DNA from 3 places in the Desulfobacula toluolica Tol2 genome. Region 3 is predicted to be linked to each of the others. Evidence: riboswitches for the same ligand, from Rfam matches in the RefSeq annotation. Region 3 holds a riboswitch; each other region holds the start of a gene.
What was found. A riboswitch is a leader RNA that binds a small molecule or an ion and turns the genes downstream of it on or off. The one in region 3 is predicted to bind cobalamin.

Region 1: it holds a riboswitch for cobalamin, as region 3 does, so the genes downstream of both, TOL2_RS18300 (TonB-dependent receptor plug domain-containing protein) here and TOL2_RS22225 (TonB-dependent receptor plug domain-containing protein) in region 3, are expected to answer to the same signal.
Region 2: it holds a riboswitch for cobalamin, as region 3 does, so the genes downstream of both, TOL2_RS17585 (helix-turn-helix transcriptional regulator) here and TOL2_RS22225 (TonB-dependent receptor plug domain-containing protein) in region 3, are expected to answer to the same signal.

Annotation. Positions count from the first base shown of each region.
Region 1 covers NC_018645.1:4,014,113-4,018,110, reverse strand. Annotated here, with positions in the region: gene TOL2_RS18300 (TonB-dependent receptor plug domain-containing protein) at 1-1,581, opposite strand, end outside; cobalamin riboswitch at 1,717-1,901, opposite strand; gene TOL2_RS18295 (sirohydrochlorin cobaltochelatase) at 2,226-3,017, opposite strand; gene TOL2_RS18290 (tetratricopeptide repeat protein) at 3,077-3,998, opposite strand, start outside.
Region 2 covers NC_018645.1:3,862,978-3,866,975, reverse strand. Annotated here, with positions in the region: gene TOL2_RS17595 (TonB-dependent receptor) at 1-221, shown strand, start outside; gene TOL2_RS17590 (methyltransferase) at 250-1,284, shown strand; cobalamin riboswitch at 1,529-1,714, shown strand; gene TOL2_RS17585 (helix-turn-helix transcriptional regulator) at 2,003-2,974, shown strand; gene TOL2_RS17580 (ABC transporter substrate-binding protein) at 3,139-3,998, shown strand, end outside.
Region 3 covers NC_018645.1:4,966,067-4,970,064, reverse strand. Annotated here, with positions in the region: gene TOL2_RS22230 (cobaltochelatase subunit CobN) at 1-1,028, opposite strand, end outside; cobalamin riboswitch at 1,146-1,322, opposite strand; cobalamin riboswitch at 1,536-1,721, shown strand; gene TOL2_RS22225 (TonB-dependent receptor plug domain-containing protein) at 1,959-3,995, shown strand.

The DNA of each region.
Region 1 (3,998 bases), 950 kb from region 3:
CAGGGCTCCAATATCCAATTGCAGACTGCCTTCAATGCCTGAAATGGTGGCACCTTCAACATTTTCATAACGGGTAAGGTCTTCAGCCGGGATATAAGAATAATCAATCTTATTTTTAAAATCCGTGTAGAAATAGGTCATACCACAAGAAAAGGCTGCTCTTGAAAAATCCATGCCTATTTCATATGTTTTGCTTTCCTCCGGTTTAAGATCCGGATTTCCAGACCAGATGCCAAACCCCCAGGCGCTGTAATCATTAAACATGTAAAGCTGGTCTGCGGTTGGCATTCTGAATGCTTCGGCAAAATTGGCCCGTACACTTAACCCTGGTGCCAGTTTGTAGACTGCTCCTAAATTGCTGGACCAGTTGGTTTCATCAGTCTTTTGACCATCATCACTTTCGATTTCATATTTATCATAACGGCCCCCTGCCGATAGAATCAATTTGTTGTCCATCAGTTTGATTTTTGCCATGAGGAATGCCGCCGGGTTGTCATAAGTGTTTTCTTCACCGGCCATGGTATAGGTATTGCTGATGGCATAATTAGTCCAGTCAGCACCGGCTGTGATATGGGCGAAATCCCACTTAGCCGTCAGCTGTGCCTGCGCACCCTGTTGATCTGTATCTCTAAAGTAGGAATTATTGCTGCCATAATTTTCCGGATCAAAGGTTTCGTACTCATCTTTTCCATTAAAATAGCGCAGGTTCCATATCAAAAATCCATCAGCTGTTTGCCCATCATAAACCAAATCAAAGGTTTTGATGGCATGGTCCACATAATTGTCCAAATCATTATTGCTCAGATAGTCAGGATTTCCGATGCCATCACCTTCATACCCGGTATAGCTGAATCCAATCCGGTTTTCAGGCGCAAACGTCCAGCCGGTATTGAAACTAACTCTCTTTTTTGAATCAAATCCCGTGTTGTAATATTTGTCGCCATTGGCAGTGTCGTAATCATCCTGAGATGATTTTGAGGCATCAAATGAAAAGTCAAAAGCCTTGAACTGGCCGGAAGCTCCGGCTGAAGCCTGCTGATAGTCCCAGCTGCCTAAAGTTCCTTCCGCATAGAATGAAGGTTTGCCGGCCCCTTGTTTGGTAATAATATTGACAACCCCGCCCATGGCAGAAGCACCATACTGGACAGACCCAGGTCCACGGATGATTTCAATCCTCTCCACATTACCCAGCATTATTTTTGCCAGATTTCCGGTTCCGGCCCGTCGTCCGTTGATCAGAATAAGAACATGACTGGCCAGATCATTACCATGGGTTTCAGTCCTGAAACCACGGATTTCCACTGAAACAAGTGAATTGGGATATTCCCGGATCATAAACCCTTTTTTGGATAGCAAATCACCCAGATCCTGGGCAAAAGACTGCTGGATCTCTTCTTCTGTCACAATTGTAATATTGGTGGTGACATCCTCTTTTTTTTCTTCCACTCTTCCCGCAGTTACCACCATCGTGTCTAATATCGACGTCTTTTTTTCCGACTGTTCTATTTCTTCACTCCAGGCAGGCAGTGACCACATAAACAATAACACTGCAAACAACTTAACAAATCTATGCTTAAACATGAAAAAACCTCCTATAAACAAGTAAAATTGCCTGTCCGGAAAAACAAAAATCCCCGGACTGAATAATTATTCATTCCAGGGATTTCCCTTTTTTATCCTTAGATATTTGACAAGGGTCACTTCGTCCTCAAAGTTTATACCCTCTATGTTCAGGCAGGTCTTCTGACTAACGGATCAATCTTGCGCCACACCTTCCCAACCATTTGGTCAGTGGTATACTGCAGCGTTCGTCCCCGATTACAGCGGTGGGCCCGTCCACGATTTCAACGTGGTTCCCTATTGTGCTAAATGCTTTAAGCACCTGAACGGGAAAAAATATTAACTAATAACTTTGAAATGTCAAGTTAAAAACAAATTGTGTTTATTGGCCTCAATTTTTCACGCACGTTTTTAGCCTGATATTATTAACTTTCTATCAGAGAGAGCTTAATAAATTTTTAAACCTTGCCTGTCAGTTGCCTGTGTGACGGATTTCTGATGCTGAATCAATTTGTTGTTTTCATCAAAAAACATGATCAAAGAGAAACAAGCCCCATATCAGGTAAAAAATAAGAAGTCCTTGTTTAAGTGTATGTTTCATTTTATTCAAATATCGAGTGTTATAGTTCTTTGTTCAGAATTTTTTGGGTAAAACACATTCGGTATTACAATGGTATAACATCCAATGCATCTGATATATGGTCGCAAAATATTTTTGTAATGCCATCAATATAACCGATGCCGTGATCAACCACTGAGACCTGGATGTCGTTTCGTTCAAAGGTTTTCTGCCAGGAGTCTTCTTCGCAGGTAAGATCTTCCTTGAAGTGGACGCCTGCCACCAGCATTAAGGGGATGAGGCAGACTTTTTTATACCCGGCAGATTTTATTCTTTGAAGGGTATCGTCCATATCTGGAAAATATTCCACCACACCTATGAATATACGGTTGCCATAGTGTCGGCGAAGCACGGCTTCCATGGCAGGGTAGGCAGTCCATGCAGGGTGGTCCGTACCGTGGCCCACAAGGATGACGGCCTCATCTTTATCTTTTGGGAACATAGGCTCAAGGGCAAGAGCTGCTTTTTCATAGTCATTGTAAGAGGTCAGCAGGGGCAGGCCAATGGAGGAGCGGATATTTGCATGGCTTCTTTCCGTGACTAAGCGGTCGAATTCATGACCGCAGATCATGTGCAGTGATTGCATGACAACCCATTGGTGGCCCTGCTCGGCAAAAATTTGGGCCATTTCAATGGGATCTTTTAAATCAAGCTGTTTTTTGCGTTTCATGGTGCATTTTACCATTCTCGAGGAATAGGCCCAGTGAATTTTATGTTCCGGAAATGTGGCCTCAAACACCTGGCCCATTTTTTCATAGGTTGAAAATGCCCGTGCAGTGGTGCCGAATGCAGTTAAAATAATGGGAACATCTTTATTTGTATTTTTTTTACTGGTCATTGCTGTAATATCCTTTTTTTGTTTTTTGAAACTGCCGCCTGATGAACAAAATTATGATTTCACATTACCTGACAGTTCTGTTTTGTTTGCATTGCCTTTATCAAGGCAATGGCTTTTTGGGCGGACTTTTGCTGTTTTTTATACTTGGATGCTTTTAAAAAAGCCTTCTGCGACCGGGTAAGCTGGTGATCATTCATGGCGCAATACCCAAGCATTAGCCATACCTGGCCCGGGGTATCGTTTTTTGAGGCCGTCTTTTGTTCAAGCATTTTTTTTGCCAGCGTTTCATATGCGTCTGCTGCCTTTGCATATTCTTTTTTGTTATACAGGATTTGGGCTTTTATCCTGAGCAGTTTAATGTCCTGACAAGCGGACAGTCCTTTATCAATCCATTCCAGGGCTTTGTCCTGATCATAGGCCATGGTAAAGGCCCGGCTTATTTTTGCAATATTTTTTTGATCCTGTTTCTCTTTTAATGCAGCCGTGTAAAAAGATGCAGCCTTGGCTGGCACATCCAGGGAAAGATACAGGTCTGCCGCCAGCAAAAGCTCTTTACGGGTCATGGGGGTCAAGTAGCCGTAAATGACCAGGGCGGATAATCCCTGCTTGAACTGGTTGTTTCCCAGATGGATATGGCTCAGCGCCTTCCACCATTTTGGTTCCAGGGTATCCGTCCGGGTCAGAAAATCAGCATATTCCAGGGCCTTTTTGTTCATATTCAATGACATATACTGGTGCAGCAGAATCTCCTGCCATTTTTTTTGTTTTTCTTTTTTTGAGTTTGAAGCCAGTTGTTCAAGCCAGGGCAGGGCATCCCGGTAACGTTCAAGGGCGAAAAGGATATGGACAAGGGTTTCTTTCCAGGCAAGGGTCACTTTGTCAGGGTGAAGTTTTATCAACCGGTTAAATACGGTCAATGCCGTTGCAGGGTCGTTTGCATGAAAATTACAGACTGCAGCATAATACAGGTGAACCGGTTTT
Region 2 (3,998 bases), 1.1 Mb from region 3:
GTTACGGCAAGACATATTTGGACAAGGCAAATGAATATTCAAGGGATGCCCATGAAATTGTAAATACAAAAATCGGTTATGAAACCGAGAAGTTTGATATTTACCTCTATGCAAAAAATCTTTTTGACAAGGAATATGATTTAGTGGGGTATTACGGCGGGATGTATACGATCTACAGTGATCCCAGAGAAATTGGCCTGCAGGCGGTTTACAGGTTTTAAACTTAACATTTTTTATAAGGAATAATCCATGAAAAAATCGTTGCCGACAGATTTTCCAGAATTGAATTATCATGAACTGCCCTATATTGCAATTCGCTGGGAAACGGTTAAAACAGCTTTGCAGTTGGGCCTTTTTGATCTTCTGCCCGAACCGCAAAGTGCTTCTGATATTGCTGTGCGGGTTGAGTGTGATGCAAAAAATACCGAATACCTGCTCAACGCATTGACTGCACTGGGGTATTTGTATAAAAAAGACGGCCTTTTTTGCAACACTGAGCAGACGGAGCGTTTTCTTACCAGCCGGGGAGATACCGGCCTGGCCGAGTCCCTGCTGGCCTATGATCAGTGGAACGAACCGGCTCTGAACGGTAGGATGCTTACGTTGGTCAAGGAGGGCGCTCCTCTCAGCCGTGATATGGTATCTGAACAGGTGTGGGCGGACTCTGCCCGCAAATCAATTAACGGTAGCCGTTGCGGCCGGGCTCAAGGAATCGCCCGCTTGCTTTCCTTGTTACCCGATTTTGATCAATGGCAAAAGGTTCTTGATATTGGTGCCGGTCCGGGCCTGATAGGGATTGCCGTTGCTGCTGCACATCCTACGTTAGAGTGCTGTTTGTTTGATCGTCCAGTGGTGATTGATGTGGCACAGGAGACAATCAAGGAGTACGGTATGGAAGACCGGGTGAAAACCATAAGCGGGGATTATTCTGTCGATCCGTTTGGAGAGGGGTATGATGCAATTATCGCCAGTTATACTTTGAATTTTTATAATGAAACTGAAAAACTGGCCCCAATTATGGAAAAGTGCTTTGCTGCATTAAATCCCGGTGGCAGCCTGATTGTTTTTTCAGATGGTTTGAGCGAGGAAAAAACCCAACCCACTGATATGGTTATCAGCTGGCTGCCTACTTCGTTGATGGGGCAGGACTTCTCTTTTGAAGAAGAGGTGTTGCCCCGGGCCATGCTTGCGGCCGGTTTTGACTCGGTTCGTACCAAAACATTGACCGACCAGTTTATTTCACCTCTTGGGGTGACGGAGTTTCATGTTGGGAGGAAACGTTAAAATGCAAAGGATGTTTGAAATAAGGTTATTTTATCTGGAGGATACAAACGGTGAAGTAATTGAAAAAGTAAATAGGAGGAATTGAGTAATCTGCCAAGTGGCCTTAATAAGTGTGAGGACGACTATGTGTTCTTGCTTTTGTCCGGTTTTAATTCTCAGTTGATGAAATAAGCCGATCATTATCTGAAATTGAGATAGATATATTCTCATTTGTGCTTGACTTTTATTTTATCGGTGATTATAAGCTTAAGTACTTTGTTCTGGTGCTTAAAAGCATAATAGGGAATTCCGTGAAAATCGGGAACGGGCCCGCCGCTGTAACCGGGGACGAATGCCGCAGAAAATCCACTGCCTGAATTATTTCAGGTGGGAAGGGGCGGTTGTAGGACGAACCGGAAGTCAGAAGACCTGCCTGAACAAAATGGTTTATTTCTCGTGGACAGAGAAAGCCATACTATGATTTTAAGGGATGAAAACGGATATCCTCAACCAATTTTATATTGGTTGAGGATTTTTTTTTGCATCAAGCTATGTGAAAGTTAGCGTTTTTTAAAATTTTATTATGGACTCAGGAGGCAAATAATACTTGAAGCCAAGAAACTAAAATTCAATATGGATACCTTGGCGCAAAGAAAACCTCGGGTTCTATTAAGCTTTGAATCCTGGGTTTCAACTAATCGGTTATGGCACTTGGGTTATGCCGATGCAGGCAGCACAAATGAAAAAGATATTACTGATACCATCTACTCAGACCAATAGTAAAGAAAAAAACCTGATTAACATTCCCCCATCCATTGGTACAGGGAGTATTGAAATTATTCATTTGAATTACGGTATTCGATTGGTCATTGCGGATTACAGCCTGAACCAGCCGACTATTTTGGAATGCGGAGTGTCTGGTACTTCTTTCGGATTCGGCTTCTGCCTTTCGGGGACTATAGAGTCACATCCGCCATATTTTAAGGAATCGTTTTTTGTAAAAAAGGGGCAAAGCGGTTTTTTTTCTTTCCCGGACACTCTTGGTTACACTGAAATAATCGGCCTTGAGCGAGTGATCAGAATATCGATTTTGATGGACCTGGATCAGATGTCAGCTTTTGTAATGGAATACCCGGATCAGTTTATGAGCGTATTGATAAACATAAGTGAAACCTCTTTTCGTTTTCCAGATATGATTTCTCAGCCCATGTGGGGCGCACTTGACAAGATACTGCATTGTCCTTATCACGGGTTGACCCGCAAATTTTTTATTGAAGGCAAAGTCATGGAGCTGATAGCCTACAAGATGGAACAGCTGGAAATAGAAAATTGGCAAAATCCTGAAGAATCTGTTTTAGCACCCAATGAAGCTGATTGCGTTTGTCATGCCGCCCGATTGTTAACTCATGATTTGGAAAATGCACCGGGTTTGATAGAACTTGCCCGTTCCGTGGGGATGTGCCGCAGCAAACTGCATCATTGTTTTTGTAAGTTCCATGGTATTTCCCCTTTTGAGTATCTGCGTAACCACCGCCTTGAGGCTGCCAGACGCCTTTTGAATGAAGGTAAAATGAACGTTACCGAAATCGCTTACAAGGTTGGCTACAGAAGCCTCAGTCATTTTTCCAAAGTATTTAAACAATATTTTGGCTGCCCGCCCGGAAAATGTTTGAAAAATGCTGTTTCCTTATCAAATAGACGATTGCGCTAAAAAAATAAACATGACCATTATCATATTCCCAAAATTTGTGTTCTATATCTTCAGGAATTAATTAAAATCCGCAGTACTAAGGAAATGCAATTATAGAGCCATGTTTTTAAAATAAGGAGAAAAGGACGGTTGGAGTAATTCTCTCGTGGATGAAAGAGGAGTTTATGCTTAGAGAAAACAATGTATTAAAATTATACGGTCTGTTTTTACTATTTTTTATTTTTTTTGTTACAGGCAATGCAATCGGAAGACAAAATGAAATTACAATAATTGATGCCATGGGGAGAGAGGTCACAATTAAACAGCCGGTTAATCGTATAGCCTTTAGTGGCACCTGTATTGCTGAAGCGCTCAGGTTAATCGGTGTTTGGAACAAAGTGGTTGGAAGAGGATATATGGTTATACCGGATAAACATTTATATCCGGATATCGAAAAGTTAACTGTTATTGCCATGGAACCTCCTGGCCCTTATAACATTAATTGCGAAAAGTTATTAGAACTTGATGTTGATCTTTTGATTACAATGAGTTTTTCATTTGAGGGGTTTAAAGGGATGAATGATAAAATAAAATCCCGTACCAAGGTGATTGCTTTAGACATGTTTCAACCGGATACGATAAAAAAAAATTTTGAAATTCTGGGTAAAATATTCAATGAAGAAAAGAAATCTATGGATTATCTTAACTGGTCTGAAAATGTGATGAACAAAATTGTTAATAAAACCTCCAAGCTTTCTTTGGCGCAAAGAAAAAAATATTTTTTTAAATGGAGTTTCGGCGGGTTTGATGAAATTAGGACTCTCTCCGATAAATTTTCGGGAATGACCAAAGTAAATGAAATTCTTGGCGGGATAAATATTGCAGCAGATTTAAACAGAGCCTGGGGAGGGATACTTGATCCTGAATGGCTGATTCAACAGGATCTTGATATCATCATATGTCAGGATACAATATTGAATGGTTATGGCATAGGCGTTGATAATAATGAGGTTATCAGGTCTTATAGAAAAAAAGTTATGGGGCT
Region 3 (3,998 bases):
AGGCGTTCCTGTACAGGTTCAAACCGGTATTCGCCTGTTCTTGCGCCTTCCCCGGGGTCTTCCACACAGGCTGCCATGGTGGGTTCTATTACCCCGTTCATTTCCGGCTGGGAAAGGGAATAAATCATGCTGTGGCTTTTAAGGCCTGCCGGGTCTGCCTTCCACTGATCGACAGAGTGAGCATAGGATTTGATAAGCTGTATCACAGGAATGTTCAGGCTGTTTAAAAATTTTCCGTCTTCAGGCCGGGCAAGGAATCTTCCCGCAAGCAGGTTGAGCAAAATATCAGGCCGGATATCACCGGCTTCAAACAGTCTCATCCAGTCATACGGGTTTTTAGACGTGGCATTGCTTTGTTGATCATATGAATCCGGAGCATGGGCCTCGCCCCGGGTAAACACACAAAAGGGTATCAGGTCGTTTGTTTCAAGAATCCTTATCAGGGCGTCTATTTCTTTTGTGTTTTCTTCAATAATCTGGTTGTAAGCGCAGACAATCCCTGCACATCCAAAAGGAATAAAGTCCGCCTTTTTGCTAATATACCAGTTCATATACTCATTTGCAGTTCCAAACCAGGTATTTGCTGAAGGATGATACACGCCGCAGGTGGCAACGGTTTCAGGATCATTGAATGAGACCGGAATGTTGCATAAGGATGCAATAAAAAGCATGGCATTGATAAAATTGTTTTCATGGGGCAAATTAAGGTATTCATGAACCTTAAGGGTTTCTTGTCGGGTAAAACTGGAAAAATCATCCGCCCCTTCTTCACTGAGCAGCATCCGGTGTTCAAAGGATCGGGCTTGATCCAGAACCTGCCGGAATCCGGGCAATGCCTTGGTCACCTCTCCCATGAACACATCCCCGTGGATGGTTTGCCGGCTGTTCAATCCTTCCGGATCTGATCCCTGCCTGAAAAACATGAGATCAATCCCCTGATCTTTCAACCTGGCAGCAGCTTTCTGCCAGAGTTTTTTTGAAAACATATGGGTATAGCAATAAACAATTTTTAACGGTTTTTTTTCCATTCTCACATTCCCTGCCCAAAAATAAAAAATCCCCGAACCGTAAATAATTTACGACCCGAGGATGTCCCTTTTTTATCCAAATAGATCCGATGAAAAACCGGCATTGCCGTACACGGTTTTCCTATGTTTTACCAGGCAGGTATTCTGACTTTCGGATCATCCTCATGCTGCGCCTTCCCATTATATCAACAGTGGCATATTGCAGCATTTGTCCCCGATTACAGCGGCGGGCCCGTTTTCGAATTACACGAAATTCCCTATTAAGCCGATGGCACCAGATAAAATTTACTCTGTGCTACAAGACAAATAAGAAAAAGTCAAGCATAATTTCAGTATAAACAGCGTCGTTTGTTTTATCCATTCACCAAGCTTTTAATATATTGACAACAATTGATAATACTCGAAAAAAGCCGGATGAACATAATGATTCAAAATAAATGAATGCTTTGTTTGATTAAAAAAAACAATTTTTAAATTTTATTTGACTTCATCTTTTTTTTCTTTTAAGTATTTTTACAATTTTCAGGTGCCCGACATGGGATAATATGGGAACCCTGTTTGAATCAGGGACGGGCCCGCCGCTGTAATCGGAGACGAACGCTGTAAAGAAACCACTGGCTGTTTTATGCCGGGAAGGAACAGCTACTAGGATGAACCGAAAGTCAGAAGACCTGCCTGGAAATAGGAAATGTCACTCCTCGTGGACAAAGGGATGGCACATGTGAATCTGTGGAAAAAATCAGGGACTCCCAGATCGTTTATTAATAAAATGATCCGGGGATTTTTGTTTGTAAAACACCCCGGTAAAACCGGGCGTTAGCCTATAAAGAGACCGTCCAGGTTAGACAAAGGGATGATACACTCAATTTTTTTGAGCTTTTTTTATCCCACCTCACTTTTTATGATGACGCTTGTTTTATGGAGGGGAAAATGTACAAACGAATACCCACACTCATGATCGTCTTGACCCTTATTGTTCCTGGCCTTTGTTTGGTCAACCCGGCAATTGCCGGTGAAAAACCTGCAAAATTGGATGAAATGGTGGTCACCGGCACCAGAAGTGAAGAAAAAATTCAAAACTTACCGGTTAAAATAGAATTAATTGATGCCCGTGAAATTGAACTGACCACTGGTGAAACCATTACCGAACAACTAAAGAAAAATTCATCCATCGGGGTGATTGAATACCCCGGTGCGTTAGCCGGGATCGGTATTCGCGGATTCAGACCTGAATTTTCAGGAATCACGAAACACTCATTGATTCTGATTGACGGCCGGCCCGCCGGTGCCACCAACCTATCCACAATTTTAAGTGACAATATTGAACGAATTGAGGTGCTTAAAGGTCCAGCCTCCTCGTTGTACGGTGGTGAAGCCATGGGCGGTGTTGTTAACGTGATTACCAAAAAAAATACGGGTGAACTGACGGGAATGGTGGAATTGGGATATGGCTCCTTTGATACCAATTTTCAAAAAGCCGCTTTGGGCGGCAGTTTGAACGATATTTTCGATTTTGATCTATCAGCCCGAAGATATGACCAGCAGGATGATTTAAAAATGGGAAACGGAGACAAACGCGCCAATACAGAATATATGACCCAAAATGCCGATGTAAGACTGGGGGCAAATCTTGGAGGAAATTGGCGGGTTGACATGGGGCTGGATGCTTATCAAGGACGTGATATTAAAACCCCTGGCGATATTTTTAAGGGTGATATCGAGTCCGGTCACAAGGATATAGACCGCCACGGATTTGACGTGACTGCTGAAGGCCAAATTACTGCCAGTCACCGCCTGGGTATCACAGGATACAAAACACGGGAACTATCTGAAAGCTACAAACACTATGCAGGCTGGCCTTCTGCCCCGGCTGATCCCTACCAAAGCTATGATTCTGAAATCAACTGGATCGGTTTACAGCTCAAAGATGAAATTACATGGCAAGCCCATAAATTCATTTTCGGCGCTGATTACCAGGATATTGATAAAGAATCCAGAAGCTATAATAAGGACAATACCAGAAAAGCCCCCTACTCACCGGATGAAAGCCGCCGGAATATTGCCGGATACCTTGAAACCATCTGGAAAATCATGGACAATCGCATGACCTTTACTGCGGGCGGGAGGTACGATACATTTGACGTCTCAACCGAAGTGACTGCATATAAAACAGATTTTAATCCGAAAACAGAGTCTTTTTCCACTTTTAGTCCAAGAGCCGGTTTGAATTATCTTTTTGATTCAGGTATCCGTATACACACTACTATAGGAAAGGCCTTTGTTCCCCCATCTGCAGCCCAGCTGGCAGGATATTCAGAACGCTTGGTCGAAGGGGTTAACATGATTACCAAGGGAAATCCCAATCTGGACCCTGAATCTTCGGTTACCTATGATCTGGGAATGGGATATGCCAGACCAAGTTCAGGATTCAATGCAGACCTAACCTATTTCCACTCAGATGTGGATGATAAAATCATCACCGAACAGTCCGGTAATACTAAAACCTATAAAAACGGCATGGGAGCCGAAATGCATGGATTGGAATACCTGCTTTCCTATGATGTCGGCATCCCCCTCAAATGGAACCGTTCATTTGAATTTTTTGTAAACGGAACCCGTATTTTCAGTGCAGAAGAAGAATTGACCGATAAAACCCAAAAAGATATTCATAACGTGTCAAATCATACAGTCAATTATGGTATCGGTTATAGTGACGGCCTGTTGGATGGCAAGCTTCATTTTCGCAGTCAGGGCCCCATGAAGGATACTGATTGGAATGCTGCCGGGTATCCTGAAATAGAATATCCTGGATTTACCGTGGTTGATTTGGTTTTGGGTGTAAAATTTTATAATAACCACAAAGTGACCTTAAAAGTGGATAATCTCCTGGATCACAATTATTATGAAAAAAAAGGATTTCCCAAGCCAGGACGTGGTTTTTTTGTCAGCTATAACTACACATTTTAAAAG